One region of the Shewanella sp. 8A genome, then DNA from elsewhere that is predicted to be linked to it. Evidence: predicted binding sites of a transcription regulator. Region 1 holds the regulator's gene; each other region holds the start of a gene.

Evidence for each region. Region 1 encodes MetJ, which represses methionine synthesis genes. Its sites were predicted from a motif close to TAGACGTCTAGACGTCTA; they were not measured.
Region 2: a site for MetJ is predicted at 9,597-9,614, ahead of serA (phosphoglycerate dehydrogenase). Genes of this name have one in related genera too.
Region 3: a site for MetJ is predicted at 7,913-7,930, ahead of metH (methionine synthase). Genes of this name have one in related genera too.

The regions. Positions count from the first base shown of each region.
Region 1 covers NZ_JAMDJP010000003.1:161,947-173,053, forward strand. Annotated here, with positions in the region: gene nrfD (NrfD/PsrC family molybdoenzyme membrane anchor subunit) at 1-581, shown strand, start outside; gene M0413_RS03500 (sulfite exporter TauE/SafE family protein) at 714-1,457, opposite strand; gene metJ (met regulon transcriptional regulator MetJ) at 1,565-1,879, opposite strand; gene metB (cystathionine gamma-synthase) at 2,102-3,265, shown strand; gene M0413_RS03515 (bifunctional aspartate kinase/homoserine dehydrogenase II) at 3,277-5,670, shown strand; gene metF (methylenetetrahydrofolate reductase) at 5,920-6,813, shown strand; gene M0413_RS03525 (methyl-accepting chemotaxis protein) at 6,876-8,780, opposite strand; gene slyA (transcriptional regulator SlyA) at 9,004-9,477, shown strand; gene M0413_RS03535 (HlyD family secretion protein) at 9,486-10,559, shown strand; gene M0413_RS03540 (DUF2955 domain-containing protein) at 10,576-11,107, shown strand, end outside.
Region 2 covers NZ_JAMDJP010000026.1:19,584-30,690, forward strand. Annotated here, with positions in the region: gene M0413_RS17250 (alanine/glycine:cation symporter family protein) at 1-643, shown strand, start outside; partial or broken gene M0413_RS17255 (PAS domain S-box protein) at 772-6,055, shown strand; gene M0413_RS17260 (response regulator) at 6,116-7,132, shown strand; gene ygfZ (tRNA-modifying protein YgfZ) at 7,188-8,141, opposite strand; gene serA (phosphoglycerate dehydrogenase) at 8,277-9,506, opposite strand; gene M0413_RS17275 (DUF2238 domain-containing protein) at 9,663-10,271, shown strand; gene M0413_RS17280 (helix-turn-helix transcriptional regulator) at 10,636-11,107, shown strand, end outside.
Region 3 covers NZ_JAMDJP010000011.1:112,532-123,638, forward strand. Annotated here, with positions in the region: gene cobO (cob(I)yrinic acid a,c-diamide adenosyltransferase) at 1-169, opposite strand, end outside; gene M0413_RS10720 (cobyric acid synthase) at 185-1,804, opposite strand; gene cobU (bifunctional adenosylcobinamide kinase/adenosylcobinamide-phosphate guanylyltransferase) at 1,931-2,536, opposite strand; gene M0413_RS10730 (adenosylcobinamide-GDP ribazoletransferase) at 2,533-3,321, opposite strand; gene cobT (nicotinate-nucleotide--dimethylbenzimidazole phosphoribosyltransferase) at 3,413-4,465, opposite strand; gene M0413_RS10740 (FecCD family ABC transporter permease) at 4,595-5,734, opposite strand; gene M0413_RS10745 (ABC transporter ATP-binding protein) at 5,731-6,618, opposite strand; cobalamin riboswitch at 6,743-6,931, opposite strand; gene M0413_RS10750 (histidine phosphatase family protein) at 7,107-7,829, opposite strand; gene metH (methionine synthase) at 8,032-11,107, shown strand, end outside.

The DNA.
Region 1 (11,107 bases):
TGCCAAAGTGGGGCTTAGGTTTCCTCGCGCCTATCGCTAAGCTGCTGATGCCCTTTAGAAAGCTGATTGAAGTGCTGTTGTTTGTCCTCGCGATTGGCGTAGGCGCTTACACTGGCTTCTTAATCTCGGCGATGAATGCCTATCCGATGCTAAACACTGCGGTATTGCCTGCACTGTTCTTGGTATCTGGTTTATCAGCGGGCGCTGCGGCCAATGCGGTGCTGGCGCTGGTGATGTTCAAAACCGATAGTCACGACAAGACCTTAGCCAAAATGCATGGCTTAGAGCTGCCAGTGATGGCAATCGAAATCATGTTCCTGTTTATGTTGTTCTGTGCCTTGTACTTTAAGGGCGGAGCGGCGGCTGCGGCGCTGGCATCACTCACCTCTGGCGTGTGGGCAAGCGTATTCTGGATTGGTGTCGTCGGGATTGGCTTTGGTGTGCCATTGCTGTTTATGCTGCTTCCCGCAGCGACTCGCCACACTAAGGGCGCAATGATTATGGTGGCCTGTGCCAGCTTAACTGGCGTGCTCGCCCTGAGACACTTTATTGTGTATGCAGGCCAAAGTTACTTAAGCTAACGTATTGATGCTAGCGCACTAAGCATCACTTAAATGCGATTAAGTGATGCTCGAATGGATGACAACTCGTATCCACAGCAACAAAAAGCACCGTTAAACGGTGCTTTTTTTATGGCTGCGATTGGCATGAGGTTATTGCGGTAATAACTCAATCACTGATTTGACCGTGAGCACTAAGGCGCTGATAGCGCAGAGGGCTAAGGTCGCCATCTTGGTCTTATGTTTATCCACATTTCCCACCAGTTTGCCCGCCACGAGATAGCCTAAAAAGACCGAGGGCAATAGCATTAGCGACAGCCAAAAGTGCTTGATTTCGAGTAGGCCCGTCACCCCAAGAATCGCCAAGGCAATGGTCGAACTAAAGATAAAGAAGGCCGATAACGCCGCGCGAAACTGCGAAGCATCCTTACCCGCCAATAAAATCGCCATCGGAGGGCCACCAATGGCGGCGATATTGCCAAAGATCCCCGAGACGACTCCCGCGCCAAACAGAGTCGCTTTGTTCACCGGCAGACTGAATTTATACAAACTGAGCACCACGGCGACTGCCACAATGGCTGCAATCGCCAGACCAAGAATCGGCTGCGGCGCAAACAGTAATAGGCTGGCACCGATAAAGCCACCGGGCACTCGACCGATGAGTGCGTATTGCAAGCCATTGAATTCTAAATGGCCGCGTTCACGCAATAGGGTGAGTAGCGCGATGGAAAATCCCATCACAATCACGGGGGCAGGCACTAATTGGGGATCGACGATATACAGCAGCGGACTGGCGACCACGGCTAAGCCAAACCCAATCAGACTCTGGGTGAGGGCACCTAAAAACACAATCACAGACGCGATGGCTAGCGTTTGTGGATCGATCAAGGAGAACATAGGATTCCATCAAAACAAAATAGGGATCGTTACTTTAACCCATCACGCCGGATGAGCATTAACGATCCCTAATAATTAGTTACGGCAGGATTATGGACGCTTAAGCGTTATTCCATGTCTTCCCACTCGATCCCCATTTCGTCCATCAACCGCTTCGCTTCAGCGGGGATGCTGTCTGGGCACTCTTTCGACAGATCTGCATCATCAGGCAGAGGCTGGCCGGTGTAGGCATGCAAAAATGCTTCGCACAACAGTTCGCTATTCGTTGCGTGGCGCAGGTTGTTGACCTGACGACGCGTACGTTCATCCGTGAGGACTTTTAGCACTTTGAGCGGAATAGACACAGTAATTTTCTTTACTTGTTCATTCTTCTTGCCATGTTCAGCATAGGGGCTGATGTATTCCCCATTCCATTCAGTCATTGACTCACCTGTTATAACGCTAAATTCGGGGCAGATTTTAAACCCTTACAGATTACAGTCAAATTATTGCTACTATTTCTTAGCGATTGCAAACAGATTTCTTTATGTTTAGACGTCTAAACGTCTTAACGCCTATTGACGATACCACTGGGCTTAGGTACATTTAGACGTCCAGACATCTCTTTGCGAACTTAGGAGTTCCCGATGACCGCAGGCAAATTAGTGACCGAGCGTCAATTAGCCACATTGGCAGTGCGTCAGGGTATCGAAAGCGATACTCAATATGGCGCCGTGGTGCCGCCAATTTACCTGTCGACGAATTACGCCTTCGATGGTCATAAAAATCCTCGCGAATTTGATTACAGCCGTTCCGGCAATCCTACCCGCAGCATCTTAGGCGATGCCTTAGCTAAGCTGGAAAAGGGCGCAACCGGTGTAGTGACTTGTACTGGCATGGCAGCCATTACCTTAGTGACCACTTTACTGGGCCCAGATGATTTACTGGTGGTGCCTCACGATTGTTACGGTGGCTCTTACCGTTTATTCACCAACCTCGCGAAAAAAGGCCAATTTAAACTGCTGGTGGTCGATCAAACCGACAGCCAAGCACTTGAGCAAGCGATTGCCCAGCAGCCTAAAATGGTGTGGATTGAAACCCCATCCAACCCATTACTGCGGGTGGTTGATATCGAAGCTATTGCCAAGGCAAGCCACGCCGTAGGTGCGTTAGTGATAGTGGACAATACTTTCCTGTCACCGATTTTGCAGCAACCGCTATTGCTCGGTGCCGATATCGTTATCCACTCCACCACGAAGTACATTAATGGCCATAGTGATGTGGTGGGCGGCGCGGTGATCGCCAAAGATCCCCAAATTGGTGAGACCTTACATTGGTGGTCGAACACCTTAGGCTTAACCGGTTCTGCCTTCGACAGTTATCAAACCCTGCGCGGCCTGCGTACTTTAGCTGTGCGCATTCGTGAGCACCAAATTAATGCCGAGCGGATTGTGGAGTTACTGAGTAACAGCCCAGTCGTGAGTAAAGTGTATTACCCAGGTCTTGCGGATCATCCAGGCCATGCCATTGCCGCCAAGCAACAAAAAGGTTTTGGCGCTATGCTGAGTTTTGAGCTTAAGGGCGGCGAGGCCGAAGTGGTCGCCTTTTTAGATGCGTTAAGTTTATTCAGCGTGGCTGAGAGTTTAGGTGGCGTTGAGAGTCTCGTAGCCGTGCCCGCGACCATGACCCACAGGGCGATGGAGCCGCAGGCGCGTTTTGAAGCTGGCATTAAAGACACCCTATTACGTTTGTCGGTTGGTATTGAAGATGCCGACGACTTAGTTGCAGATATTCAAGCAGGATTGGCCGCCGTAGCGGCTTGTCAGTAGAGGAATAATAGATGGCACGTTGTCACTTACATAAATTTGGTGGTTCCAGCTTAGCCGATGCCGATTGTTACCGCCGAGTCGCCCATATTCTGTTAACCCATGGCCACAGTGATGATCTGGTGGTGGTGTCTGCCGCGGGTAAAACCACTAACTTTTTATATAAATTATTGTCCCTGCGCGATAGCAACCAATTATGGCAAGAAGAATTACAAGTCCTTATCAGCTATCAGCAAGGCTTGATTGAGCAATTATTATCTAACGAGCAAGCGCGGGATTTACGCGAACGTTTGACCACGGATAAAGCTCAGTTAATCAGTCTATTATCTTTAGATGTACGCAATGATTACCAAATTAACCATGTGGTGAGTTTTGGTGAGCGTTGGTCGGCGCGCCTGATGGCAGCGCTGCTGCGTGAATCGGGCGTGGCCGCAAGTCATGTGGATGCCTGCTCGATTTTAGTGGCAGATGAGGCCGCCGTGCCGCAAATCCGTGTGCAAGAATCCCGCGCTAAAGTACAAGCCTTACTGGCCGCACACCCTAACGAGCGCCTAGTGATCACCGGTTTTATTTGTGCTAACGAGCGCGGTGATACCTTGCTATTGGGTCGCAATGGCTCTGACTTTAGCGCCAGCTTAATTGCTAGCCTTGCCGATATTGAGCGCGTGACCATTTGGACCGACGTTGAAGGGGTATTTAACGCTGACCCGAATAAAATCAACGATGCAAAATTACTCAAGAGCATGTCCCTTGCTGAAGCGGACCGCTTGGCGCGTTTAGGCTCACCCGTGTTGCATTCACGCACCTTGCAGCCATTGTTTAACACAGAGGTGAGTTTGGCCGTGCGTTCAAGCTATGCCTCCCATACCGACTTTACCCTGATTGCGCCGCACAGTTCCTCAGCGAGTGCGCCCGTGGTGACCAATCTAAATGCCGTGGTGTTATTTGGCTTTAAGATCGCGGGTGATGTCGCCAGTCTGCTCGAGCAATTGGTGGAGGCGGGATTAACACCACTGGCACATTGGGTATCGGCGCATCAACGGCTTGAGCTTGCCTATACCGCTGAAAACCAAAAACAAGTACAAAAATTATTGGATGCGCAGGCCGAAGCCCTCGGCATTAAAGATCTGCAAATTAATACCGAACTCGGTTTAGTGGCGCTTGTGAGTGCCGATGCCGAGCATTATCGCCGCAGCTTTGCCCGTTTACTGAGCCGCGATGCTAAGCCCTTGTTCAGTGGTGATTTAAGTCTTGTGACCTTAGTGCCACAGTCGCAGGTTAATCTGCTGACCCAAAAAGTGCATCGCCGCTGCGCTGGCCCGCGTAAACGCATTGGCGTATTGCTGCTGGGTGTGGGTAATATTGGCGAGGCGTGGGTGAAGCTGTTTAAGTCAGTTTCTCCCTCGTTAAATCAAGAGCTTGAAGCGCAAGTCGAGTTAGTCGGTCTGGTTACTTCCAGTAAAGCTTTGATTAAGTCCACTGGTGTGGATCTGGAAAGCTGGCAGCAGGAATTCGATACTGAAGCGACTCCTTGGCAGTACGAGCATCTATTTGAACAATTAGAACAACTTAACTGTGACGAACTGATTGCATTAGATATCAGCGCCAGTGCCAGTTTAACCCTACAATATCCAGAGTTTTTCGAGCGCGGCATCCATATGGTCAGCGCAAACAAACTCGCGGGTTCTGGCCCACTGCCTTTTTATCGCGAGCTTAAAGAACAACTCGGTTATCGGCGTTTATTCTGGCGCTATAACGCCAGCTGCGGCGCGGGTTTACCTATTCAGCACGCCTTAAACGATCTGCGTAACAGTGGCGATAGCGTTGAAGCCGTGGGTGGGATTTTCTCTGGCACCCTGTGTTGGTTATTTGAGAAATACGATACCAGCAAACCCTTCTCGGAATTAGTGATTGAAGCACGTGGTTTAGGGATTACCGAACCCGATCCTCGGGACGATCTTTCTGGCCGCGATATGCAGCGCAAGTTGCTGATTTTAGCCCGTGAAATCGGTCTGGAAATCGAGCTTGAAGATATTGAGCTGCGCTCCCTAGTGCCTGCCCATTTAGCGGATATTCCGTTGGAGCAATTCCTTGCCCGTATCGGTGAGCTGGATGATGAATTGCTGCAACAATACGGCGCGGCGGCGGAACAAAACAAAGTGCTAAGATATGTCGCCTCCTTGGATAATAGCGGCGCAGTCCTTAAAGCCGAGGTGGGATTACAGTGGATTGATGCGAGCCACCCCTACGCCAACCTCACGCCCGGTGACAATGTGTTTGTGATCCGCTCAGCTTTCTATCAAGGTAATCCTTTGATTATCCGTGGACCTGGTGCGGGCCGCGAAGTGACCGCGGCAGCGGTACAATCGGATCTGACGCAGATCTGTCGCGATCTACTGCAAGAATAGATTTAAATTCAAAAGCTTAAAGGACTCATTTGAGTCCTTTTTTATTGGCGAAGATAAGGACTAAAATCAAGGTGATCAACGAGGGATAAGAAAATGCCAAAAAGGGGGATTTTTTGGCTTGACTTAACTGTCAGTTTCTCTAGTATATGGACATATAGACGTCCAAACGTCCATATGGATTAAATTACTGCATTTATAAGTCGTACCAGTCGCGATAAGTGTCGCACTCGGGCGGTTGAGGAAATACACATGGCTTTTCATCACGCACAACATTCACATTCGCTAAACCAAAGTTTGTCTGAACTTAATGGCGATATTAATGTTTCTTTTGAGTTTTTCCCGCCATCAACCCCCGAAATGGAACAGATCCTGTGGAACTCTATCCGCCGTTTAGAGCCGCTGAATCCTAAATTTGTGTCTGTGACCTATGGGGCAAACTCGGGTGTGCGTGACCGTACCCACGGCGTGATTGAGCGTATTCAACAAGAAACCAACCTAGTCGCTGCGCCGCACTTAACCTTAGTGGATGCCAGTGATGAAGAGCTGTTAGATCTGGCAAAGCATTACTGGAAATCGGGTATTCGCGACATAGTGGCGCTGCGTGGCGACTTGCCTGCGGGTAGCCCAAAACCGACTCGCTTTGCGGTGGATTTAGTGCGCCTGCTGCGCTCAGTGGCCGACTTTGATATTTCGGTCGCCGCTTACCCAGAAGTGCACCCAGATGCGGCTAACGCTCAGGCGGATTTGATTAACCTCAAGCGTAAAATCGATGCCGGTGCGAGCCGTGCAATTACCCAGTTTTTCTTTGATGTGGAATCTTACCTGCGTTTCCGTGACCGCTGCGTTGCGGCGGGGATTGATGTCGAAATCGTTCCCGGCATTCTGCCCGTGACTAATTTTACCCAGTTAAAGCGTTTTGCGGGTATGACCAATGTGAGCTTACCAAGCTGGTTACATAAGCAGTTTGATGGCCTTGAAAATGATGCCGGAACCCGTCAGCTGGTGGGCGCAAACGTGGCGATCGATATGGTGAAAGTGTTGTCCCGCGAAGGGGTAAAGGATTTCCACTTCTACACCTTAAACCGTGCGGAATTGACCTATGCGATTTGCCATACCTTAGGGGTGCGCCCAAAGGCGGTATAACGTTAACAGTATAAAAAACGCCGCTAGTTTAGCGGCGTTTTGTTTTGCTTAAATCCTAAATCCTAAATCCTAAACTGAGCGAGAAGTGTGGTTAAGCGCATCGACAACTGTGCTAACTCGTCTCCTGCCCGCGCCGTTTGCTCGGCACTCTCGGTGGCATTGGTCGTAATATCATTAATATTATTGACGTTTTTATTGATTTCCGCCGACACAGCACATTGCTCGTTGGCAGCGCTAGCTATTTGAATGTTCATTTGACTAATGGTGGATACGGCTTGGGTAATGGCTTCGAGCGCTTCCCCCGCCTCGTGCACCAACGAAACACAGTTTTGCGTGGTGGCGGTACTGGTATTCATGGTACTGACGGTGGATTTGGCACTCTGTTGCAAGGCTTCAATCATCTGCTGAATTTCGCTGGTTGAAGCTTGAGTACGGCTGGCGAGCGTACGTACTTCATCTGCCACCACCGCAAAACCACGGCCTTGTTCACCCGCACGGGCGGCCTCAATGGCGGCATTGAGGGCGAGCAAATTGGTTTGATCGGCAATATTACGGATAACGACTAATACCGAGTCAATCTGCGCTGTATTACGCTCGAGTTCGTTGATGGCCGTGGCAGCATGGGCTATTTCATCCGCCAGCAGACTTATAGTCGAAATGACCTTTTCAACCAGCAACTTACCATGTTCAGTTGACTCGCTGGCGTGGGTTGCTGCGTCGGCGGCATCAGTCGCATTGTGGGCAACTTCTTGTACTGTTGCCGCCATTTCATTCATGGCGGTGGCGACTTGTTCTGTCTCGAGGTGTTGCCGTTTTGCCATTTGCTGAGTTTCATGGGTAATGGCAGACATTTCTTCGGCCGATGTCGCCAGTAAGCTGGTAGAGTCAGAGACTTGAGCAACGGTGGCGTGGATTTTCTCAGCAAAGCGGTTAAAGGCGAGTGCAAGCTGCGCAATTTCGTCTTTACTCTTCACTTCAATCCGGCGGGTTAAATCGCCTTCACCTTCGGCAATGTCATTGAGCGCATTGGTTGTTTCGGCAATTGGGCGGGTAATGCTCTTGGCGATAAACCAGGCAATCGCGGTGCCAATTAGGAAGGCGATAAAGCCTATCATGATGAGTTTAAAGCGAATATCGGACATCGCTTGCTCAGAATGGCTTCTGTCCAGTGCAATATCCAGCACACCAAAGGTTTTGCCCGAGTAGTCTTTCATCCCATGACGATACAGGGCGTAGCTCTTGCCGTCTAAATCGATGGCGCGAATCACTTCAGTACCTTGCATTACCTTGTTGAGTTCGCTGGAGGCGCTGGTGTCGGTGGTAAAGGTGCCACCAAAGGGGACAAAGTTGCCATCCTTAGGCAGCAAAAGAGTTATCTCTGCTTGGTAGGCATTTTTAAAATTGTCGAAGAAGGGCTGGCCAAATGACATACCAAACTCCACCGAGCCCGTATGTTGTCCTTGGTAATTCATCGGCACGAGACCGCGGATACCTAAGCCTTCAACTCCGTATTCTAAGCCACTGAGGGGCTGCTTTTGGGTGTTGGTTTCGACAATGGTTTTACGGATTGCGGTGAGGTCATCACCAAATTTTTCAGGGCGATGCAGGCGTAAAAACGAGGTCGCTGGAGGGGTGTGAAACTGAAATTGCTGCACGGCAAAATCTTGTTTAAGGCGCGTAAATAGCGGTTGGGTGCGTTGAAGTAGTGCTTCACGGTCGCGCTCGGCAAAGTTACTTTGGATCTCAGGTGTGAGTGAGATTAAGGTTGCCATCGCCTGCGCTCTTTGTCCCGATGAGACGATATTTGCCACCGCGGTTTCGTATAACTTATGTAATTCCCGTTGCTCAGACTCCCTTATTTGGCGACTGAATTCCGATAGCACCAGCGGCATGATAAAGCTCATCACCGCAAATAGCAGTAGGCTGATGCCTAACACTATCCGAGTGCTAATGTTTAAATTCTTCACAGTAAACCTCCCGATATCCGTATGTATGTCTGTCTAAATATCTTTTTGAATATTATAGAGATACTGCTTTTTATATTTGCGAGCGGGTGAACCTTTTTCAGTTGTTTTTCGGTTTTTTGCGGATTTCGTGGCAGCGTGCACAGATCTTTTCTGAGCAGAAAATATTTACTTAGCCTGCTAACTAAGTATAATGCTTAGCAGGCTAAGTAAATGAGTAGGCATCATGTATAAAGAACTCGAGCGCTTAAAGGAGTTATCCCTCGCGGAACATTTAGGTCGCCTGCACCGCTTATGGCGTACCGTGGCGGATGTGGAATTAGCACCACTTGGGTTAACCCATCCTCGTTGGACCGCGTTGTGGAAGTTATTGCGTCTAGGTGACAACGTGAGCCAAAAGGTGTTGGCGGATGCGCTGGAAATTGAATTGGCTTCTTTGATGCGTACCTTAGGGCAACTTGAGGAGCAAGGTTTAGTCGAGCGTCATTGCTGCACTAAAGATAAGCGCGCCCGAATCGTGTCGCTAACACCCGCCGGTAAAGACGTATTAAAGCAAGTAGAAGCGCGGATTATCCATGTGCGCGGTGAATTATTAGCGGGCATTAGTGCCACTGAGCTTGGCGAGTTTGAACGCATCATTAGCCTAATTAGTGAAAACGCCTTGGCCAAGTTGGCTAAGAGCACAGATATTCTTGAGTGAGAAATAAGATGACACCGGATCAACAATTTGCCCGTCTTGTCAAAATCGCTATGCTCGGTTTTGTGGCCGTGTTTGGCTATTTTATGTTTGCCGACACTATGATGCCATTAACCCCACAGGCAATGGCAACCCGTGTAGTGACTAAGGTGACTCCACAGATCAGCGGCAAGATTCAAACGATTAATGTGAAAAATAACCAAGTGGTCGCCAAAGGCGATTTACTGTTTCAAGTCGACCCTGCGCCCTTTGAGTTGGCTGTGTCACATGCCAAATTGGCCCTAGAACAAGTGCGTCAGGATAATGCCGAACTTGATGCTGCACTCTTAGCCGCTAAAGCAGAAGTGAATGCGAGTGCGACGACTGCACAACAAAAACGCCGCGAGGCCAAACGTTTAGATGCACTTTATGCGACCCATGGCGTTTCGCAGCAGTTGCGTGATCAAGCCGATAGTGATGCGGCGGCCGCCGAGGCGAATGTGTTAGCCGCTAATGCTCGCCTCGATAAACTCAAAGTGAGCCGTGGTCTCTATGGCGAAGATAACCTTAGAGTTCGCCAAGCGATGAATGCGTTAGAGCAAGCTGAGCTGAATCTGTCTTACACCCAAATCCGTGCCGACCAAGATGGGGTGGTGACCAACCTGCAACTTGAAGTGGGCAGTTTTGCCGCTGTGGGCCAACCACTACTCGCCTTAGTCTCTGATAAATTGGATATTATTGCCGATTTTCGCGAAAAAACCTTACGAGGTGTGAATGCTGCTTATCCCGCATTAATTGCCTTTGACGGTGAGCCTGGTCGTTTGTATCACGCCCAAGTGAGCAGTGTCGATGCAGGGGTGAGTGCGGGGCAGTTTGATGCCAATGGTCGTTTAGCCGCGCCGCAGGAGTCAGACCGTTGGGTGCGTGATGCGCAGCGCTTAAGACTGCATTTAGTCTTAGATGACAGTGTGTCAGACAACAGTGCAATGAATAACCTACCCGCAGGGGCGCGCGCCACAGTGCAATTGCTGCCCGACAATACGCTATTTAGCCTGCTAGCCAAGGTGCAGATTAAGGTTATCAGTCTGCTTCATTATATCTATTAATATCAAGGCAATTTGCATGTTGTTACGCCACAGCCCATTAACCGCCAATGACTTACGCCAGTGCTTGCGCATTGCCACTGGCGGTACCATTGGTTTTACCCTGTGTAAGCTATTTGGTTGGAGTAATGGGGTGTTTTTTACTGTAACCCCAATGTTATTACTGGGTTTAGTCCCTGTGATAAGTGGCCATGCGGTAAGGCAATTATTGGCATCATCTGCCATTGCGGGGCTTGAAGTCGGCCTGCTCGGAGGCTTCTTCGGTAGCCACCCAGGCATAATGACACCTATTGTCTTTCTGCTGTTTTTGTATCGTTTTGCGGCGATGTCCCGCGGTAGCCTGTTCCTCTTTGGTGCCAATGGCGTGCTGAGTTTAAGCATTATGCTGCACTTTGCCAGCTATCCGGGCACAGATCTGAATGATCTGATTTTTAGTAACTTCTGGGCGACAGGGCTATCAGTCATTATCGCCTATTTAATGACTGCACTTTGGCCGGATGTTGAACCCCGCGCCGCCTATCAACCCGGCCCTAAGGCGCCGCACCGTATGC
Region 2 (11,107 bases), on a different contig from region 1:
GGTGGCGTCGGCCTTTACCCCAGTATCGGCTGCGGGGGGATTTTTAGGGGCGACCGTGGCGCAAGCGATTCAAATGGGGATTGCCCGCGGGGTATTTTCTAATGAGTCAGGCTTAGGTAGTGCGCCCATTGCTGCGGCTGCGGCAAAAACCAATGAACCCGTCGAGCAGGGTTTAGTGAGTATGACGGGCACCTTTTTCGATACTATTATCATCTGCACTATGACGGGATTAGTGCTCATCATCACTGGGGTATGGAGCGGTGACACTGCGGGCGCGGCCATGACCAGTGCGGCGTTTAGCTTAGGCGGATCGGCTGCCATCGGCCAGTATTTAGTCACTATCGCCTTGGTCTGCTTTGCGTTTACGACCATTTTAGGCTGGCATTACTATGGTGAACGTTGCTGGTACTACTTAGTGGGCGAGCGCGGGCTGCGTGCCTATCAAATCTTGTTTTTAGGCCTGATTGCTGGTGGGGCTTTTATCAAGTTGGATGTGATTTGGTTACTGGCTGATACGGTAAACGGCTTAATGGCCATACCTAATTTGATTGCGATTATTGGATTGCGGCACATTATCATTGCTGAAACTCAAAGCTATTTTGTTCGAACATTCGCTAACCGTACGCTAAACCCTGTTTATTAATGTTGTGAAAACAATATATTAGTTCACATTATTTTAACTTTGAGATTGTCGCCACAGCGTTCTTCGTTTACTTTATAAGAGCTACCCCAAAAAGGGGGGACTTAAAACGGGGGCTTTGAGGCGACGCCATGGATAAAAGTAAACTTCGTACTTTCCGCAGCAAAATTTTATCCCATATTGCGCTGCCTTTGATTCTTATCATGGCGGCCGTTTATGGGATTACTTCATGGTTTAATTATCTTTCCCTTGAAAAGCGGCTTTACGATCATTTAGCTCAACAGTCGGCACATTCAGCCTCTCGATTGCAATTATTACTCGAACACGCTCAAACAAATACTCAAGGGCTTGCTGATTTTATTGGTTTTTTGGCTGACAAGAATGATATTAACGATTCTGATAAGCTGCAAAAAGTCTTAACTAATCGCCTCGAACGTAACCCCGATTTTATGGTTCTGCCGTTGCTTTTAAACCGGGCACTTTTCTCAATAAAAAACTTTTTTCTCCCTATGTATACCGCAGTGGTAATAGTTTCCATTATTTAGATATTGGCGCCGAGGGGTACGATTATACCGATGGGACTTGGGATTGGTGGACGCAAGCCATCAATAAAGTCGAAGGTTATTGGTCAAAAGCCTATTTCGACGAGGGTGCTGGTAATACTTTAATGATTACTTATGCGGTTCCTTTTGGAGTGCAGCCGAACTATTTTGGGGTTACAACCGTTGATTTGGCCTTAGATAGATTACCTGAGCAACTAGGGATAGCCCCTAATCGGCTGATGATATTAGATGAGCAAGGTCGGCTTATCTTTCATGGGGATAAAGAAAAGGTTTTAGCCACATCAGTCTCGGAATGGCTGGATAAAGGAAATCACAAAAATAATGCCTTTGGCGCTTTGCTGGAAGATGGGCTGACTGGGCAAGCCAGTTTTGTTGATGATACTGGTACAGTTTATCTTGCCAGCATTGCAGAAGTGGCAAAGTTAAAATGGCACGTGGTTGTTATGGTACCACAGCAGGAGTTATTTACCTCGCTACTGGACGATATTTCCTCAGTTGTCCTCAACTTAAGTTTATTAACCTTACTGCTGTTATTGACCTGCTATATCGCCGCTAAACGGTTAACTCGTCCACTGGAAACCCTTGAATCCGGCATTTTGGCTTTCGGTCAAGGTAAAACACAGCAGTTGGTTATCCCTAAAGGGGCGATTAGCGAGATAGTGACCTTAAGTGAAACCTTTAACAAAATGGCAGATCTGCTTGCTCAGCGTGAGCAAGCTATTTTAGATTCCCGCGGTAACCGCTTCGCTCGCTTGATCGACGGTATGAGCGATAAATCCTTTTATTGCTCACTTGATCCTGACGGACAACTTGCACAGGTCAGTGAAGGGGTGACCAAAGTATTGGGCATACCGCCCGAATTACTTAAGCGCAAATATCAAAGATTGTTTTCGGCCAACCCCCTTAATGAGAAAAACTGGGAATACACCGATCTGGCACTCAAAGGGCAGAACGTCCCTTCACATCAAGTTGAACTCATCGATTCAAAAGGCCAGTCAAGGCGGCTCGATGTTTTTATGCAGCCTTTAGTGTCAGATACTGGCGAGTTAATGTCGGTGGAGATGCTATTTACCGATGTGACAGAGCAATTTTCCGCCGCAGCTTGGTCTAGCGCGGTACTTGAGGCCGCACCTGAGGCCATGCTGATTGTCGATCAAAGTGGCCAAATAGTATTTAGCAATAGTCGCTGTCAGCAGCTGTTTGGTTATGACGCAAAAGCTATGTTGGGATTACAAATTGAAGCTTTGCTACCCGAAGATTTAAGGAGTCCCCATGCCAAAGAAAGATTACAGTTTCTACGTGAGGGACGTGATAGGCCTATGGCAAATGCACGCCATGTGCGGGCGCTTAAGTCTGATGGGGATGAGTTTGTTGCCGAAATCGCCTTAAGTATTTTACCGAGTGATTTCGATGGTCGTCGCCAAGTGGCCGCATCGATCCGTGATATGACCCAAAAAATAGCGGTTGAACAAAAAATCCGTGATAGTGAAGTTCGCTTCCGTGGTTTGGTGACTAATATTCCTGGGGCTGTCTACCGCACTCGCATCGGCGAGGAGTGGGTGATGGAATATGTCAGTGACAATATTGCCGATATCACCGGTTATGCCGCGAGCCAGTTTATTGAGAATCGTCAACGTAGCTTTGCTTCATTGATTTTGGAGGAAGATCGCGAGCTGTGTCATCAGCATATTGATAGAGCCCTCGCGCAGCAGGAAACCTTTGAGGTGGAATATCGTATTCGCCACCGTGACGGCAGCATCCGTTGGGTGCATGAAAAGGGCAAGGCGAGTTATACCGAAGAGGGTTTTCCCCTATGGTTTGACGGCAGTATTGACGATATTACCAAGAGTAAGTTAGCCATCGTCGAGCTTGAAGCCTCAAGGCTGCAATTAACCAATATCACTGAGTCTATTCCTTGTACTGTGTATCAATTGCGCTGGGTTTCTCCTAGCGATCGCCGTTTTACCTTCCTTTCTGGCGCAGCATTTCACATGTTGGGCTTACACCGCGAAGATTTACTCAGTAACTTTAATATTATTGCTGAGCGGATTTTTGATGAGGAACGACCAGAAGTTATACGCGCGCTTGAGGGAATGAGTGACGATAAATTAAGCTGGATCCGCGAGTTCCGCTATCGTCATCCTAATGGTGGCATTCGCTGGATGGAAGCCGGAGCCAGTGGTCATTATGCCGATGATGGCGCCATTATCTGGAATGGCTATGTGATGGATGTGACTGAACGCAAGTCTATTGAAGAAGAACTTGCGGTCAGTGAGGCGCACTTTAAGGCCTTATTTGATGGCGCAACCATTGGTATCGTGAATGTCGATATCAAAGGACTTATCCTCGATTGTAATGATCAATTCTGTGAGGATATGGGGCTGAGCCGTAATGAATTACGTAGTACGCCTATTTTTGATGTCTTGAGTGCACAGGATAAAGAAGTTGCAAAAGCGCAGTTTAAGGAACTTGTAGAAGGTAAAGTTGATCACTACCGAGGGGAAAGAAGCTTTATTCGTCCCTCCGGTGAGCATTTATGGATGACAGTCAACGTTTCAAGCTTATTGGACAGCCAGAACCAATTTGAGTCAGCTGTGGTAAGCATGGTCGATATGACTGAGTTAAAACTGCTTTCAGAACAATTACTTGTTGCCAAGGAAGAGGCTGATGCCGCCAGTAAGGCAAAAGGCGACTTCCTCGCGAATATGTCCCATGAAATCCGCACGCCAATGAATGCCATTATCGGGATGTCGCAACTTTGCTGACAGACTGATCTAGACAAAAAACAGAAAAATTATCTCGAAAAAATTGAGCGCGCGTCGCAATCTTTATTATCAATCATTAACGATATCCTTGATTTTTCTAAGATTGAAGCTGGCAAGCTTGATATCGAAAATGTGCCTTTTCAACTCGATACCATGCTTGAAGATTTGAGCGATATCTTTTCCGAAAGGGCGGCTCAAAAGCAGATTGAATTGCTGTTTGCTGTCGCACCCAATGTTCCACGTTATCTGCTTGGCGATCCGTTGCGGTTGGGGCAAGTGCTGATCAACCTAATGAATAATGCGATCAAATTTACCGAAAGAGGAGAGGTATTACTGTCCCTCAGCTTGGTCGAGCAGCAAAACGATGATGTCATATTACGTTGTAGTGTGCGTGACAGTGGCATTGGGTTAACCCATGAACAACAAGCCAAACTGTTTAAGTCGTTTACGCAAGCAGACACGTCTACTACCCGTAAATATGGTGGTACAGGATTAGGGCTGGCGATTTGTAAACAGCTGGTTGAATTAATGGGGGGAAGTATCGGGGTCGAAAGCCAGCAAGGCCATGGCAGTACTTTCTTTTTACCGTTAAATTGCGCATCTCCAGTGGACAAAAGCTCATCGTAGGTCAAGAGCTTGAAGGTATGCCAGTATTAGTTGCCGACGACAATGCCACCGCAAGGGACATTATGCGAACCACTCTAGAGAGCATGGGCTTTCAAGTGGATACCGTGCGTTCTGGCGACGAGGCGGTGATGCGGTGCAGTCAGCAGGATTATGCTGTGGCATTGATTGATTGGAAAATGCCACATCTTGATGGGCTCGAAACCGCAAAACAAATCCTGCAACGGGCAAGAAAAGCGCCGCGGATCTTGATGGTATCAGCCCATGCGAATCAAGATTTCTTGACCCAAATCGAGCAACTTGGGTTAGCGGGCTACATCAGCAAACCTATCAGCGCATCAAGATTGCTTGATGGCATTATGAACGCACTTGGTCGCGCAGGGTTCCTACCCGTCAGGCGCCATCAAGACAGTATTGCGCCTGAGTTATTATTGCCCCTTAAAGGTAAGCGTATTCTGTTAGTCGAAGATAACGAAATGAACCTTGAGGTGGCGACCGAATTTTTAGAGCAAGTGGGGATTATTTTATCCATTGCCACCAACGGCCAAATTGCGTTGGATAAGTTAGCTCAACAGAGTTTTGATTTGGTATTGATGGATTGTCAAATGCCAGTGATGGATGGTTATCAGGCAACAAAAGCACTGAGACAAAGGCCTGAGTTAGCACAATTACCTGTGATAGCAATGACCGCCAATGCCATGGCTGGCGACAAGGAAATGTGTTTAAGAGCGGGAATGAATGATCATATCGCCAAGCCGATAGAGGTTAACTTACTGTATCAAACCCTCCTAAAATATTTAGGTGCACCGTTACCGCCTCAAGAGCTTATTAATGATTCACCCAAGCCTGTGAATATTGATGTTGACTCTGTCGTGAAATGGCCTGAACACCCTGAGCTTGATATTGATAGAGGCTTGCAGCTAGTACAAAACTCCACGCGCCTTTACCAAAGGATCTTTGATCGTTTTGTGACTAGTCAACGTAATGTTGTGGAGCAAATCAACAAGGCCGTTGCCAGCAATAAACGTGAGGATGCGGTGCGAATGGCCCATACGCTTAAGGGACTTGCGGGCAATTTAAGTTCCACAACGCTTGCGGAATTGGCTCGGCAATTGGAACTTCACTTAAGTGAAAATACTGAGTTCCAAGCGGAGTTGGACCAAATCCAAACGTTAGTGGCATCGATTTGCCAAGCAATTGAAAAAGTTAAACCTGAGTTTGAAGAATCTAGTGGGCCGACGGCGGAGCATTTACCACCAGAAGCCCTCATTGAGGCCTTAACGCGATTACGCCAAAGTTTAGAAGAAGCGGATTCCGATGCAGTTGCCCAAATGGATGCACTTAAACCGCAAGTGAGTGCTCAGTTATGGCAGCAGTTGAGTCCAGCGCTAACGATGATTAATCAATATCAATTCGATGAGGCCGTCGAGTTGATTGATGAAGTACTTGTAGACTTAAAGTAAAACGGTCAATTATGCGCAGTATTGATCATTGATAAAGCCACTGGAAAGGTGAATGTGTTGATGGATAAGGCAACAATATTAGTCGTCGATGATACTCCAGAAAATATCGATATTTTGGTGGGCATACTCGGTGATGACTATAAGGTCAAAGTCGCGATTGATGGACCAAGGGCGCTAGCCCTTGTAGCCAAAACACTGCCTGATTTAATTTTACTCGATGTCATGATGCCCGGCATGAATGGTTATGAAGTCTGTAAGCAGCTTAAACAGGAGCCCTTAACTTGCCACATTCCTGTGATTTTTGTGACGGCATTATCTGAGGTTGCCGATGAAGCACAGGGCTTTGCCTTAGGTGCGGTTGACTACATTACCAAACCAGTCAGCGCTCCCGTGGTGAAGGCGCGAGTCAAAACTCATCTCGCGCTGTACGATCAAAAACGCTTGCTAGAGCAACAAGTTAAAGAACGTACCCAAGAGTTAGAAGAAACCCGCTTTGAAATCATTCGCCGTTTAGGTCGCGCCGCCGAATACAAAGACAACGAAACGGGTCTGCACGTTGTGCGTATGAGCCATTATGCGCGGCTGCTCGCTATCAAACTAGGTTTACCGAGTACCTTCTGTGAGTTGTTGTATAACGCGGCGCCTATGCATGACATTGGCAAAATCGGCACGCCCGATGCGGTACTGAAAAAGCCGGGTAAGCTCGATGCCGAAGAGTGGAAAATCATGCAGCAACATGCCGCCATTGGTGCTGAGATCATTGGTGAGCATGGCGACCCACTGCTGCAAATGGCGCGGCGTATCGCCTTAACCCACCATGAGAAATGGGATGGTTCGGGTTATCCTAATGGCTTGTCTGGGGAAAATATTCCGATCGAAGGTCGGATTGTGGCGATAGCGGACGTCTTTGACGCGCTGACTTCGCGCCGTCCTTACAAGGAGCCTTGGACAATAGAGGCCACGCTCGAGTTACTCGAAAGCCAAGCAGGGCAACATTTTGACCCTAAGCTGGTGGCCGAATTTAAGCAAATCTTGCCCGAGGTGGTGGCGATTCGAGATACTTATTTCGAACATTAAAGCAGAAAGGCGCCTAGGGCGCCTTTTTCAATACGATCCGCTTATCAGCGAGAAACTAGTCTTCGAGCGAGTAGGGCAATGCTTGAATACGTAAGCTAGATTGCTCGTCATCAGCGAAACGCAGTTTGGCATCACTCTCGGTATCGTTGGCGAGCACGGCGGTGAGCAGCACTTGATTACCACATTGAACAAATTCAATGATTTGTCCACCCTTGCGATAACCGTCTTCCAATTCTATCTCGATACTAGTTTCCAAATTGATATTTAAGGAAGTGGTGCCTTGAAGAATATAGAGCGCACGCTTGTTACCACCACGGTATTTCATCCGAGCCACAGTTTCTTGACCCATGTAGCAGCCTTTGTTAAAGCTAATGCCGTTAATAGCCTGTAGGTTACACATCTGCGGTACGTACTGATTAGCATGGCTTGGCGCTAGATTGGGGTAACCCGCAGCAATTTCTAATGCTTGCCAAGCGCTGGCATCAAATACGGTATGCTCGGCAATGAGGGCACTTGCGGCTTGTGGTTGTAGAACCAATATAAATCGCTCCGCATCTTTTAAAATGGCGCCTTGCTCGATGAGAGTGAGTTCCTGAGTGACTTCACCGTAGTGTTGGCTGACAAATTGTTTAGCCTGTTCACCCGCCACACCGAGTAATGTCCACTCATCAGAGGCATTGGTCAGGGTCGCCTTACTAAATACCGCATATTTTTGCAGTTGTGGCAGATCCACTGCAATAGTGTCCTTTGGCATCAACATCAACAGCGCATCTTGGATGGCAAAGGTGCGGAAGCTAGCCAGCATCTTTCCCTTAGGATCACAATGTGCGCCCCAGCGCCATTGGTTGGCTTCGAGTGAGCTGATATCTGTGGTCACTTGGCCATGGATAAAACTGCGGCCCTGTTCGCCAACCACTTTGATAAGGCCTAGGTGGGATAAGTTGGCGAGCATAAGTGGAGGCGTGGAGGCGTCCAGATCCCAATTGGGTGTCGAAACTGCAATAGTCATAGCGAGATCCTGAAAATGAAGGCGATGCAAGAGGCTTGATTGTAGCGGAATTCCTCTGGCCTCAAAAGCATAAGGCGCACATATCTTAAATGAAATGTGCGCCTTAGATGGGGGCAAACCTAAGCGGTTTAGGCGTTAGAACAACACGCGAGTACGCAGTGTGCCTTCAATGGCTTTAAGCTCAACCAAGGCTTCTTCTGCTTGGTGAGTGTCGACTTCCATTACCACATAACCGATTTCTGCCGTGGTTTGCAGATACTGAGCGGCAATGTTAATGCCTTTTTCAGAGAAGGCTTTGTTGATTTTGATCAGCACGCCTGGACGATTTTGGTGGATATGCAGTAGGCGTGAGGTACCTTTATGCATTGGCAGAGACACTTCAGGGAAGTTAACGGCCGATACGGTTGAACCGTTATCTGAGTATTTGGCTAATTTGCCTGCCACTTCGATACCGATATTTTCCTGTGCTTCGGCGGTGCTACCACCCACATGTGGCGTGAGTAGCACATTATCTAAACCGCGTAATGGGCTGATAAATTCATCATCATTCGATTGTGGCTCAATGGGGAAAACGTCAATCGCCGCGCCCGCAAGGTGACGCTCTTTTAGTGCCACCGTAAGCGCATCGATATCGACCACAGTACCGCGGGAAGCGTTGATAAAGATGCTGCCTTTACGCATAGCGGCGAATTCGGCAGTACTTATCATGTCTTTGGTTTGCGGCGTTTCAGGCACGTGCAAGCTCACTACATCGGACTGTGCCAGCAATTGCTCCATTGAATGGATTTGCTGGGCATTACCCAATGGCAATTTGTCTTCAATATCGAAGAACACCACACGCATGCCTAAGGTTTCTGCCAGGATCCCCAGCTGAGTTCCAATATGGCCATAGCCTATCACGCCTAAAGTTTTGCCACGGACTTCGTAACTGCCTGCGGCAGTTTTCATCCAACCACCACGATGGGCGATAGCGTTACGTTCAGGAATGCCGCGCATCAGCATGATGATTTCGCCTAATACCAGTTCAGCTACGCTGCGGGTATTAGAGAATGGTGCGTTAAAAACGGGGATACCGAGTAATTCGGCAGTCGCCAGATCCACTTGGTTAGTGCCGATACAGAAACAACCAATCGCAATTAATTTTTCGGCACGTTTTAATACATCGGCGGTGAGTTGGGTACGGGAACGAATACCAACAAAATGAGCATCTTTGATGGATTCGTGCAGGGCTTCATCACCTAACGAGGCTTTGTGATACTCAATATTGGTGTATCCCGCGCGTTCAAACACATCTACCGCAGATTGGTGGACGCCTTCCAACAACAGGATTTTGATCTTATCCTTGTCAAGCGAATGTTTCGCCATGATATGGGTACCCTCTAATTAATTGAAGTGGTTCTTGTATGTTATGCTGACAACCTTGGCTCATCAAAGTAGCACTTTTTTTGCTCACTGTGGAGGGCTAGATGGCTAAAGTTAATATTCTAAAATTAGAACAATATCGCATAAGAGGAAGAAACATTGAATAACAAAATCGCTTGGTGCGGTATTTACCTCTCAGTATTAGTCTGGTCGGCGATAAAACCTGCTGATGCTTTCACTTGGTGGCTTGAAGCTTTACCTGCATTAGTGGCGGTTCCGCTATTATTTTTTACCCGCAAACGTTTTGAGCTAACCCCAATAGTGTATTTTTTAGTACTTGTACATTGTTGTGTGCTGTTTGTCGGCGCGCACTATACTTATGCTGAAGTGCCATTATTTGACACCATTGCCCAATGGATGGGCAGTGAACGTAACAATTACGACAAGGTCGGGCATTTCGCTCAAGGCTTTATTCCTGCCATGTTGGCCCGTGAGATTATGTTACGCAATCAAGCCGTCAAACCCGGCGCTTGGTGCGCTTTTTTGGTCACTTGTTTTGTGCTCGCGTTTAGTGCCTTTTATGAGCTTATTGAGTGGTGGGTGGCCGCTGCAACGGGCGAAGGTGCTGAGGCATTCCTAGGCACACAAGGTTATGTGTGGGATACCCAATCGGATATGTTTTTAGCCTTGATAGGTGCCATTGTAGCGCTAATCAGTTTATCCCGTGTGCAGGATAAGCAAATCACTAAACTCCTGACTCAAGCCTAATCGTAGTCTGAGAACATCCAATCCCCTTTGAATTAGATTCAAAGGGGATTTTTATTCCCAAAAATGTCATCTTCAGGTGTTAATTTTTTGTTTAAACTTTCGATTGATGTTTTCATAGACTAAGGTATAAAGATGAATGTGATCTCCATCTCATTTAGTATTAATTGCTAGCAATTAAATACTATTTAGGGACTTAGTCGAATTTACTACATATAAATAGAGGTTATTAGTACATTTGGGTGATGGCATTCATACGGTAACTAGTCAAAATGGGCTATGTTAATGAGATGTATGCTGAGATTTAGGCAGATTTCATTAAGCCGGATAAAAAGATAATGAAATACTTTTCAGGGAGAAGAGTAAATTGGGTACTATCAATGAGTTAGTATTTTTACATCAAGTGGCGGCGCCTTGTCATCTAGCGATACTTGCTGAATCTATCGGATTGAAAACACGGATCGTTAAACATGCCTCAGAGTTAGAGTTAGATTTAGACAAAGGGCATCGCAGCTTTTGTTTAATCGCCCAGAAAGGTGCGGCCTTAGACAATAAAGGGATCCCTTTGCTGGCATCTCGTCTTGTCCCCCATATTCCTGTGGCTCTGTATCAAGTTGAGCGCAATTCCTTAGATCAAGAGTCAGCTATGCTGCTTGGCATACGCGGACTACTGTTTACTGACCAGCGTATGGATTTGATGTTGACCGGATTGCGTAAAATGGTTGCCGATGAGCTTTGGTACGATAGAACTTTGCTCAGTAAGATGTTTCGTCGCGTGGTGCAAAAGTTGGATGGACAACATGATATGCCTGCCGACACTGTGGCCATGCTGCAAGCTC
Region 3 (11,107 bases), on a different contig from region 1:
AACCTGAGGTCGACTTACCTTTGCCATTGCCCGTTAAGACTAACAAAATGCCTTTTTCATCCTGAGCGGCGGCAATTTTTGCATCGACTCCCGCTTTGAGTTTTTGTTGGCGCGCCTTGTGGCGTTCAGCCTTTAATTGTTCTTGGTTATTATCGTTTGCTGTTGTCATGGTTTGGTATTCATCCTACGGCTTAACTGATGCGGTTAAGATTGCCTGTAATTGTGGTAAATCTAGATGTTCGGCTAGCACATCAGCCAAACGATTCAACTGTTGTTCGCGAATTTCATTGATATCAATTGCTTGTGCGTCTTCTAATCCCGCCCAGCGCAGAATTAACTGGCACGCCTCAGGGATGTCGAATAGCCCGTGTAAATAAGTGCCTAATACTTGCCCGTCCTCACTTAAGCAGCCGTCAGCAAAAGACTTTTCCGACTGTTCATCGAGCTCATTGATCAAGCGTAATGGTGCACCCTTGGCGGCATCACTGGAGGTGAGATAGTGGGACTCACCGCAGTGGATCTCATAACCTTTGACCACCACAGTCTGCCCTAACAATGTCAACTCACCTGCGACGCTACGTAACTGTTTTTCGGCTTTAAATTCGGTGGTTATGGGTAAATAACCCAACCCTTGGCTAGTCCCGAGCACATCTTCTATCCCTAACGGATCGGCAATGCGCCCACCCAGCATTTGATAACCACCGCAAATTCCCAGCACTTTACCGCCGTAGCGTAAATGCTTAGCAATTTGCTTATCCCAGCCTTGCTCCCGCAAAAAAGCCAGATCGGCTCGGACATTCTTACTGCCGGGTAAAATCAGTAGATCGGCGGCGATCTCCGGCGTCTGAGCTAAGGCTTGCGTCTGGAGTGATACATAATCAAAATCAATATCGGGATGCAGCCTGAGGGGATCAAAATCCGTGTGATTACTGGTGCGCGGATACACTAGCACTCGCACCTTAAAACAACTCTTGGCCTGCTTAGTTGGCGAGTCAGTGAGCGCATCCTCGGCGTCTAAGTGCAAATCATGCAAATAGGGCAGCACACCTATTACTGGCTTTTGCGTATACGCCTCAAGCCAATCAATACCAGGCTGCAACAGGCTGATATCGCCGCGAAAGCGATTGATCACAAACCCCTTTACCCGCGCCTGTTCTGACTCGGATAACAACGCCAAGGTCCCGACCAAATGGGCAAAGACGCCGCCTTTATCGATATCGGCAATAATAATCACGGGGCAATCAACCGCTTCAGCAAAACCCATATTGGCAATATCCCCTGCACGCAGGTTGATTTCAGCCGGGCTCCCCGCCCCTTCAACCACTATGGTGTGATATTGCTGACCTAGGCGTTCAAAGGAGTCCAGCACAGCATTAAGGGCCATGGCTTTATAATCTTTCGATTTTTCTCCAAAAAAAGCCGAGGCTTCGAGTGTCGTTAACGCTTTACCCTGGACAATAATTTGGGCGCCCGTATCTGAACTGGGTTTGAGTAAAATCGGATTAAAATCAGTATGTGGCGCTAAATAACAGGCCGCGGCTTGCAGCGCCTGTGCGCGGCCAATCTCACCACCATCAACAGTCACAGCACTATTAAGCGCCATATTCTGTGGTTTAAAAGGCGCGACGTTGACACCCTGACGGACTAGCAATCGGCAAATTCCCGCCACCAACGTACTTTTACCCGCATCTGAGGTTGTCCCCTGCACCATTAATACTTTGGCGCCTTGGGACGATGTTTTAGGCAAACTAGCGGTTGACGTTTGATTGGTTGCCGTGGGATCAGCAACGTTATGTGAATGCATGGGCAAGGACATCACTCAATAGAGGAAATAAGATAAAAGGCGCTTCTTTTTATACGAACTAAATGCAAAAGCGGCTCAAAATAACATTCACAACTTGATTTAAATGCACCAGCTCATTTAAGTGCGCTAACTCGATTTAAGCGTCAGCGGTAAACCCGCCACTACTAAGGTCACATTATCCGCAACCGCAGCAACATCTTGGTTTAACCAGCCAGCTTCATCCACAAATTGGCGACTCAGTTCCCCCAAGGGCACAATGCCTGAGCCTACTTCATTACTGATTAAAATCACCACACCTTCAAGTGTATTTAACGCACTGACAAAATCCGTTTTTGCCTGCCGCCAGTGGGCTAACACATCGTGTTGAGATGATGTCGCAACCGCTAGGGCAAAATCTGATTCGGTCGAAGCTGGCTCAGCCTGTGGGTGGACAGCAAGTAATTGATTGGTTAACCAAAGCGTTAAGCAATCCACCATGATCACCCGCCCCGGCTTAGCTAAATGCTTAAGCTTGGCGGTTAATGCCAAGGGTTCTTCAATCAACTGCCAGTCGATATCGTCCTTGGCTCGGCCATCTTGATGTAAACGGATCCGACTGGCCATTTCAGCATCGAGTGCCTGCGCGGTTGCGACGTAGCAGGCATCGAATCCTAAAGCCGTATACTGGCGTACTAAGGTTTCACCGTAACGGCTCTTACCGCTACGAGCGCCGCCCAGCACTAAATGGATCACAGAATGCTACCTACAACGAGCAGCACGAAGTAACACACAATTTCACAAATTTGCTGCGCAGCGCCTAAGGTATCGCCTGTATAGCCGCCAATTTGACGTCTAAAGATCACCACGATCAAACGGCGCAATCCGATCATAATCAACAACAGTGACAGTGCAGCAATCCCCTTTAACACCAACAGCACTAACACACCACTGGCGATCAAAATAAACAGTTCATTAATGCCTTGGTGCTGCGCTAACGGCTTAGATTTACTGGACTCATCGTCGCGCACATATTTTTCGGTGAAAATAAGGCTCGCAGCCACGACTCGACTCACAGTATGGGCGACAATCATCGCCGAACCAGCAACCACAGGGTCATAAAGCGCTAATTCAACCAATAATTGCCATTTAAGCATCAAGACAATAATCAAGGCCAAGGCACCATAACTACCAAGGCGCGAATCCTTCATAATGCGCAGCTTGTCTTCGGCCGTCCAACCGCCACCAAACCCATCGAAGGTATCGGCTAACCCATCTTCGTGGAAACCGCCCGTTAACAGCACGCCCGTTAACATCGACAGCAATACCGACACCCCAGCGGGTAACCAATTTTGGGTCAGCCAAAAAACGATGGCGCTTAACAGTCCCACGAGTAAACCCACTAAGCCAAAGTAACGGCTGGCTTTATTGAGTTTATCGGCATCGACTTCGACCCATTTGGGCATAGGAATACGGGTAAAATAGCCCATGGCCACAAAAAATAAATCTATCTCTTTGTGCCAGCTTTCGCGTTCTGACATAAAGCATCCTTAGTGAATACACACTTGCTGCAGGGTTTAAAGTTAAAACGATTGGCTAAACGTTATTATTTTAAATAAGTTAGCAGGCACATCATACAACAGCCTCAATCCCTGCATCACTAAAACTCGCCATTTGATTGTAAAAATTTACTGCGGCTTGAATTAACGGCAATGCTAAGGCTGCGCCCGTACCTTCACCTAATCTAAGCCCCAAAGATAACAAGGGTTTAGCTTGTAAATATTCCAACATACGTTGATGGCCTTGCTCCTCGGAGCAATGGGCGAAAATCAGATAATCCCGTACATTAGCATTGATCGTCACCGCCACTAATGCGGCGGCTGTCGCAATAAAACCATCCACAACCACCAACATCTTGCGCTCAGCAGCAGCCAGCATGGCGCCAGTCATTTGCACAATTTCAAACCCGCCAAGACAAGCAAGCACCTGTTTTGGCCCACTAAGCGCACTTTGATGCGATAGCAACGCCAGTTCTACCAAGGTTAACTTACGCGCTAAAGTGTCGCTATTAATGCCTGTACCGCGCCCCACACAGTCAGCTACATCTAATTGCATAATCGCCGCCATAATTGCCGCGGCAGAGGACGTGTTGCCAATCCCCATTTCACCAAACGCAACCAGATTACAGCCTGCTTGATGGTGACGCTCAATAAGCTCCCGCGCCATATCAAAGCCCTTATCCACACTCGTTAAAGGCATGGCGGGTTCCAAATGAATAGCAGCAGTACCCGCGCCAAGACGTTGATCGATAATCCCTTCTAGCCCCTCAACGGGTGTCAAAATACCGCAATCGATCACTTCAAGCGTAAAATCTAATTGGCGACAAAACACATTAATGGCCGCGCCGCCGTGGGCAAAGTTTTGCACCATTTGGTGGGTGACTTCACTTGGGGCAATCGAAACCCCTTCAGCGGCAATGCCGTGATCCCCTGCAAACACCAACATGGTCGGTTTGACTATCTGCAATTGTTGTGGCCCTTGAATGCGAGCAATTTGTAATGCTAAGGATTCGAGTTGCCCCAAGGCACCTGGCGGCTTGGTTTTAAGATCGATTTTTTGTTGAATAACCTGATCCTGCGCTTTACTCACAGGCTCGATTTGAAATGACAGGCTTGATTGAGACATTCACACTCCAGTGACTAATTCGATTTCAATAACTCGTTCGATAACAACAACTACGACGCATACAGCGGCTATTTTCCATACGCACTTAGTACTAAATTAGCTAATCCTCTGCGAAAAACGCGAGTTCGATTAGTTGCGCCGACGCAAAATCAGCAAAAAGAAAAAACTACCTATCGAGGCGGTGATAATCCCAACGGGCAGTTCTTGATTTCCCAGTAAACATCTCGCGAGCACATCAATCCACACCATAAACAAGCCGCCAACTAACGCGGTGAGCAAAATGGGCTGACGCCCGGGAAATAACAAGCGCACCGTATGGGGGATCATTAATCCAACAAAACCTATGCCACCACAGGTCGCCACTAAAACGGCGGTAATTAGCGAGCAGAGCAATAACATATTGAGGCGTAATTTAGGTACATTCACCCCTAAGGTGTGGGCCGTTTCATCCCCCGCCTGCAGGGCCATAATCTGCCGCTTCCAACCGAGGATGATAAAAAAACTCACCAATACAACGATGGATGGCAAAATTAAGAGCGGCCAACTGGCCTTAGCAAAACTGCCCAAACTCCAAAAAAGCACTGATGCCGTGGCCTGCGGGCTGGCAAAATACAACAGCAAGCTGGTTAATGCGCCAAACATAAACGATGTTGCCACCCCAGAGAGCAGCATGCGCTCAACTTGGCTGTTGAGCCCAAGCCCTGACAAGGCGAGAACAATAAGAACGGATAAACTGGCACCAATAAAAGCGCCGAAAGGCAAACTAAACCACAGGAGCCCAGCAAACATTCCCGAGCCACTAAAAATCCCCGAATTGGCAATAACGCCCGCATTACCGAATAGACCGGAGCCAGTAAACAAGGTCAGCATCACCACAGCGCCAAAGGAGGCTCCTGAACTAATGCCAAATAAATAAGGGTCAGCAAGCGGATTGCGCGTTACGGTTTGCAGCACACTGCCCGCTAAAGACAGCCCCGCCCCCGCCACAAACGCGAGCAATATCCGTGGCAACCTTAATTCCATCACAATCCGCTCCGTCATCGAGGCGGCAGTTGACGCATCGTCGTTGGCGAAAAATTGATTGAATAATTTAATAAACACATGCAGCACATCTAAAAAGCTGATATTTGCCGCGCCAAAACTGGCGGCCGCAATCGGGGTCAGCAGAGCAAAACCCACCAAGCCAAGAATCAGCCATTGCTGGCGGGTTAATGGCGTTAAAATATGGGTTAAAAGATTCATCATTATCAGCTTAAACGTGTCAATCATGGCGTGTTTATCTCCCCGTTGATGTTATGGGGAGCGGATACAACCACATCATCCGTCGGTGATTTTTGATAACCATAAAAGTAATTAATTAAAGGATTGGCATGTTGTGGATGGGGCATCACTTGGGCGCAAACACCAAAAACTTGGGCAATGCGCTCCTCTGTTAATACCTCACTCGGCGTGCCCATGGCGCTCACTTGCCCCTTATCCAGTAGCAGCAAACTATCACACAGGGCACTTGCTAAATTCAGATCATGAATAGAGGCAATGACACTAATGCCAAGGCTTCGAACCAACTCCAAAATTTGTATTTGATAGCGCACATCGAGGTGGTTTGTGGGTTCATCTAAAATCAGTAACTGAGGTTGTTGCACGATAGCGCGTGCAATCAGTGCCCGTTGTTTCTCGCCGCCAGAGAGCCGTTCATATTGCTGATAGCGCTTATGGCTAAGACCTACCTTTTCAAGCGCCTTGATAATTTTTTCACTATCACCGCTGGAATTAGTATCAAACATTCCTTTGTGGGGCGTGAGCCCCATAGCAACGAGTTGCTCTGTGGTCATATCAAAATAGTGCGGCGTATCCTGCTGCACCACAGCTACTTTACAGGCAAATGCCTTGGGCGAAAGCTCGTTAATGTCCTGCGAAAACAAACTGATTTGCCCCAGAGTTGGGCGAATAAAACGATATATACAACGCAGTAAACTGGATTTACCCGCACCGTTAGGGCCGATTAATCCCAGCATTTCACCGCGTTGTAGGGCAAAGTTAATCCCTGAAAGAATGGTTTTGCCTTCGATGGTCCAACTTAATTGGCTGACATTGAGTGCCACATTAGTTAGCACCGCCGAAGATTGCACATCTGTTGACGTGGAAGGCTTCATTAAAAGCTGCTCCCACAGGCATATTTTGTACCCAAACCCAGTAGCACCATGGGCCACAGGGCGAAACGTATCAATATCATTTTCTGCTCCCTCGAGTCACCCGCTCGAGAACTAAGGCTGCACGCAGCGAAAACAGAAATAGGCAGGTCTCCTGACTTGTAGCAAAGAAGATTCTAGGTTCTAGATTCTAGGCACTTCTTTTAACTACTCACAGTTGCGGGTACAGTTCGGGCTGGCTGACGGGCAGCACCCCGATTCCCTATTATGTTTGGGTTGATTCGGCGTTTATAACGACTATTGCCTTAAGCTAATAGCGCAGGATAAAGCGAAATTCCCAACACCTATTTCTGCGACATTTAAACTTAGCGAACACAATGCGCTATCTGGCTCAAACGTCAGGGAAAAGCATTATCCTATATCTTGCTCATTAGGCAATGCAGTTTAAATCAGAAAATGTTCATCATCCCATTTAGCATGAGATTTCAATCTCAATCACCATGGCTCGATGGCCAGTCTAAGCGCCAGTATCGAGTCCCATGTTTATCTTCGAGTACATTAATCGTCACCACCGCGGCAACCGGTAAAGTCAGTTGACTGTAAAACCCTACCGTTCTCACCGCCCCCAATGCTCTTGCCATTAAATGACGGATCACTCCGCCGTGGGTCAGAACCCAAATATTGGCTGTGGGTACATTGGCATTACACTCGCCGTGGGCCTGTTCATCATCCAACGCCAGCTGGGCAAACTCTTTATTGAGGATCTGCTCTATTGCGCCATCGATACGAGCCTCAAAACTTGCCATCGTTTCACCATTGGGCGGCGATACGGCCCAAGGATCTTGCCAATAGGCCGCCATGCGCTCGCCATCCTGTTGATATAACTCATCGAGCAAGCGACCATCCCAATCGCCAAAATCCATTTCTTGTAGATCCTCCAGCAGGTTGACCTCAAGCGACGAAGGCGTTGGCGCAGCTAAATGTGAACTCTCAGACAAGCTGGAATGCGGCTCCAGCGCCAACTCCTTGGCAAATTCAGCGCAGCGCCTTGAGGTGGAGCTGTAAATACCGTGGCATTCTCTGGCCTGCAAAGCGACTGCTGCCAACATCTGCCGCCAGCCCTTCTCGCTCAGTGGAACATCGACTCTGCCACGTAAAATGGCCCCGCCCTCGCATTCCCCATGGCGTAACAGTAATAAGCGAACTTGTTTCATATATGCCTTTTAAAAATCTTAGGATCTAGATTCTCGCTCCTAATGACTTTCACCTTGCCCTGACAATCCGATGTCGCGTATTATGGACGTCTATACGTATAAATGTCCAAACCATAACGAACGACATTCAATAATAAAATGCAATTTACCGCAGAATTGCATATTTTTGGACTCAACTTAGCTGTAGTAAAGGTAATCATTTATGGCGATATCTCTCCATCGAGCCAGCCAAACACTGGCAGACATTCGCAACCAGTTGTCAAAGCGCATTCTGATTTTAGACGGCGCCATGGGCACTATGATCCAAGGCTACAAGCTAGAAGAAGCCGATTACCGTGGCGAGCGTTTCAAGGATTGGCATACCGACGTTAAGGGCAATAACGATCTTTTAGTGCTCACGCAGCCACACATCATCAAACAAATTCACAGCGACTACCTATTAGCCGGTGCGGATATTATTGAAACCAACACCTTTAACGCCACCACTATCGCCATGGCCGACTACGATATGCAGTCGCTGTCCGCCGAAATTAACCGTGAAGGTGCGCGTCTCGCCCGTGAGGCCTGTGATGAAATCGAAAAAGCCACGGGTAAACCACGTTATGTTGCCGGTGTGTTAGGGCCCACTAACCGTACTTGCTCTATCAGCCCCGATGTTAACGATCCCGGATATCGCAATATCCACTTCGATGAGTTAGTGACCGCTTACTGCGAATCGACCCGTGCCTTAATTGAGGGCGGCGCCGATATCATTATGGTCGAGACCATTTTCGATACCTTAAACGCCAAAGCCGCGCTATTTGCCATCGAAACCGTGTTCGATGAACTCTTTGGAGCAAATTCGCCAGCGCGTTTGCCAGTAATGATCTCCGGCACCATTACCGATGCCTCGGGCCGAACCCTGACCGGACAAACCACCGAAGCCTTTTATAACTCCCTTCGCCATATCAAGCCCTTATCTATCGGTCTTAACTGCGCCCTTGGGCCAAAAGAGCTACGCCCCTACGTCGAAGAACTGTCGCGCATCGCCGAATGTTATGTGTCGGCGCACCCTAACGCGGGTCTACCAAACGAGTTTGGCGGTTACGACGAAACCCCAAAAGACATGGCCAGCGTTATCCAAGAATGGGCCCGTGAAGGCATGCTCAACATTATCGGCGGCTGCTGTGGTAGCACGCCCGAGCATATTAAGGTCATTCGTGAAGCGGTGGAACCGTTTGCGCCACGGGTATTACCCGAGATCCCCGTCGCCTGCCGTTTATCGGGTTTGGAACCGCTCACTATCGACGCCCAAACCCTGTTTGTGAACGTGGGTGAACGTACCAACGTCACTGGCTCGGCTAAGTTCTTAAAGCTGATCAAAGAAAGCAAGTTCGAGCAGGCGCTCGATGTCGCCCGTGAACAGGTAGAAAGCGGCGCGCAGATCATCGACATCAACATGGACGAAGGCATGCTCGATGGCGTGGAGGTGATGCATAAGTTCTTAAATCTTATCGCCTCTGAGCCGGATATCAGCCGCGTGCCGATTATGATCGACTCCTCGAAGTGGGAAGTGATTGAAGCGGGCCTCAAATGTATTCAAGGCAAGGGCATTGTTAACTCAATCTCCTTAAAAGAAGGCGAAGAGAAGTTTATCGAGCAGGCAACCCTCGTTAAACGCTACGGCGCGGCTGCCATTATTATGGCGTTCGACGAGCAAGGTCAGGCCGATACGAAGGCACGCAAAGTCGAGATCTGTACCCGCGCCTACCGCGTGCTGGTCGATAAGGTGGGTTTCCCGCCCGAAGATATTATCTTCGACCCGAATATCTTCGCCATTGCCACGGGTATCGATGAGCACGATAACTATGCTGTCGATTTTATTGATGCCATTAAAGAAATTAAGGCCACCCTGCCCCACGCGATGATTTCAGGCGGGGTGTCGAACGTGTCGTTCTCGTTCCGCGGTAACAACCCAGTGCGTGAGGCGATTCACGCGGTATTTCTGTACCACGCGATTAAAGTCGGCATGGATATGGGGATTGTCAACGCGGGCCAGTTAGCGATTTTTGACGATATCGACCCAGAGCTTAAAGTACGGGTCGAGAACGTGGTGCTCAACCTACCTTGCCCGGTTGAAGGCTCGAGCAATACAGAGCAATTGCTTGAGATTGCTGAAAAATTCCGTGGCGATGGCTCAAGTGCCGCCAAAAAAGAAGATTTAGAATGGCGCTCATGGCCAGTTAATCAACGTTTAGCCCATGCGCTGGTCAAAGGCATCACCGAATTTATCGACGAAGATACTGAAGCCGCTCGCCAACTCGCCTCCCGTCCGCTGGATGTGATCGAAGGCCCGCTGATGGACGGTATGAATATCGTCGGCGATCTGTTTGGCTCAGGTAAAATGTTCCTGCCACAGGTGGTCAAATCCGCGCGGGTGATGAAAAAGGCCGTGGCCTACCTCAATCCCTTTATTGAAAAGGAAAAAGTTGCAGGTCAGTCGAACGGTAAGATTTTGATGGTGACCGTAAAAGGCGATGTGCACGATATCGGCAAGAATATTGTCGGCGTGGTGCTCGCCTGTAACGGTTTTGAAGTGTTCGATTTAGGCGTGATGGTGTCGGTAGAGCGCATTCTTGAGGCGGTGAAAGAACACAATATCGACATTATCGGCATGTCGGGACTTATCACCCCAAGCCTCGATGAAATGGTGCATAACGTCAAAACCTTCCACCGTGAAGGCCTCACCATTCCAGCGATTATCGGCGGCGCGACCTGCTCGAAAATCCATACCGCGGTGAAGATTGCGCCCCATTATCCCCATGGCGCGATTTACATTGCCGACGCCTCCCGCGCCGTGCCTATGGTCAGCAAGCTAGTCAGCAATGAAACTCGCCAAGCGACTATCGATGAGACCTACGCCGAATACGAAGAGATGCGCATTAAGCGTTTATCGCAAACCAAGCGTAAAGAAATCGTCTCGCTGGAAGCCGCCCGCGAAAACCGCTGCCAGCACGACTGGGCAAACTACACCCCGTTCAAGCCCAACGTACTTGGTCGCCAAGTATTTGAAGACTATCCATTAACCGATTTAGTCGACCGTATCGACTGGACGCCGTTCTTCCGCGCTTGGGAGCTGCACGGCCATTACCCCGAGATCTTAACCGACAACGTAGTGGGGGTTGAGGCGCAGAAACTGTTTGCCGATGGTCAGGCGATGCTTAAAAAAATCATCGATGAAAAATGGCTCACCGCCAAGGGCGTGATTGGGCTATTCCCCGCCAATACTGTCAACTTTG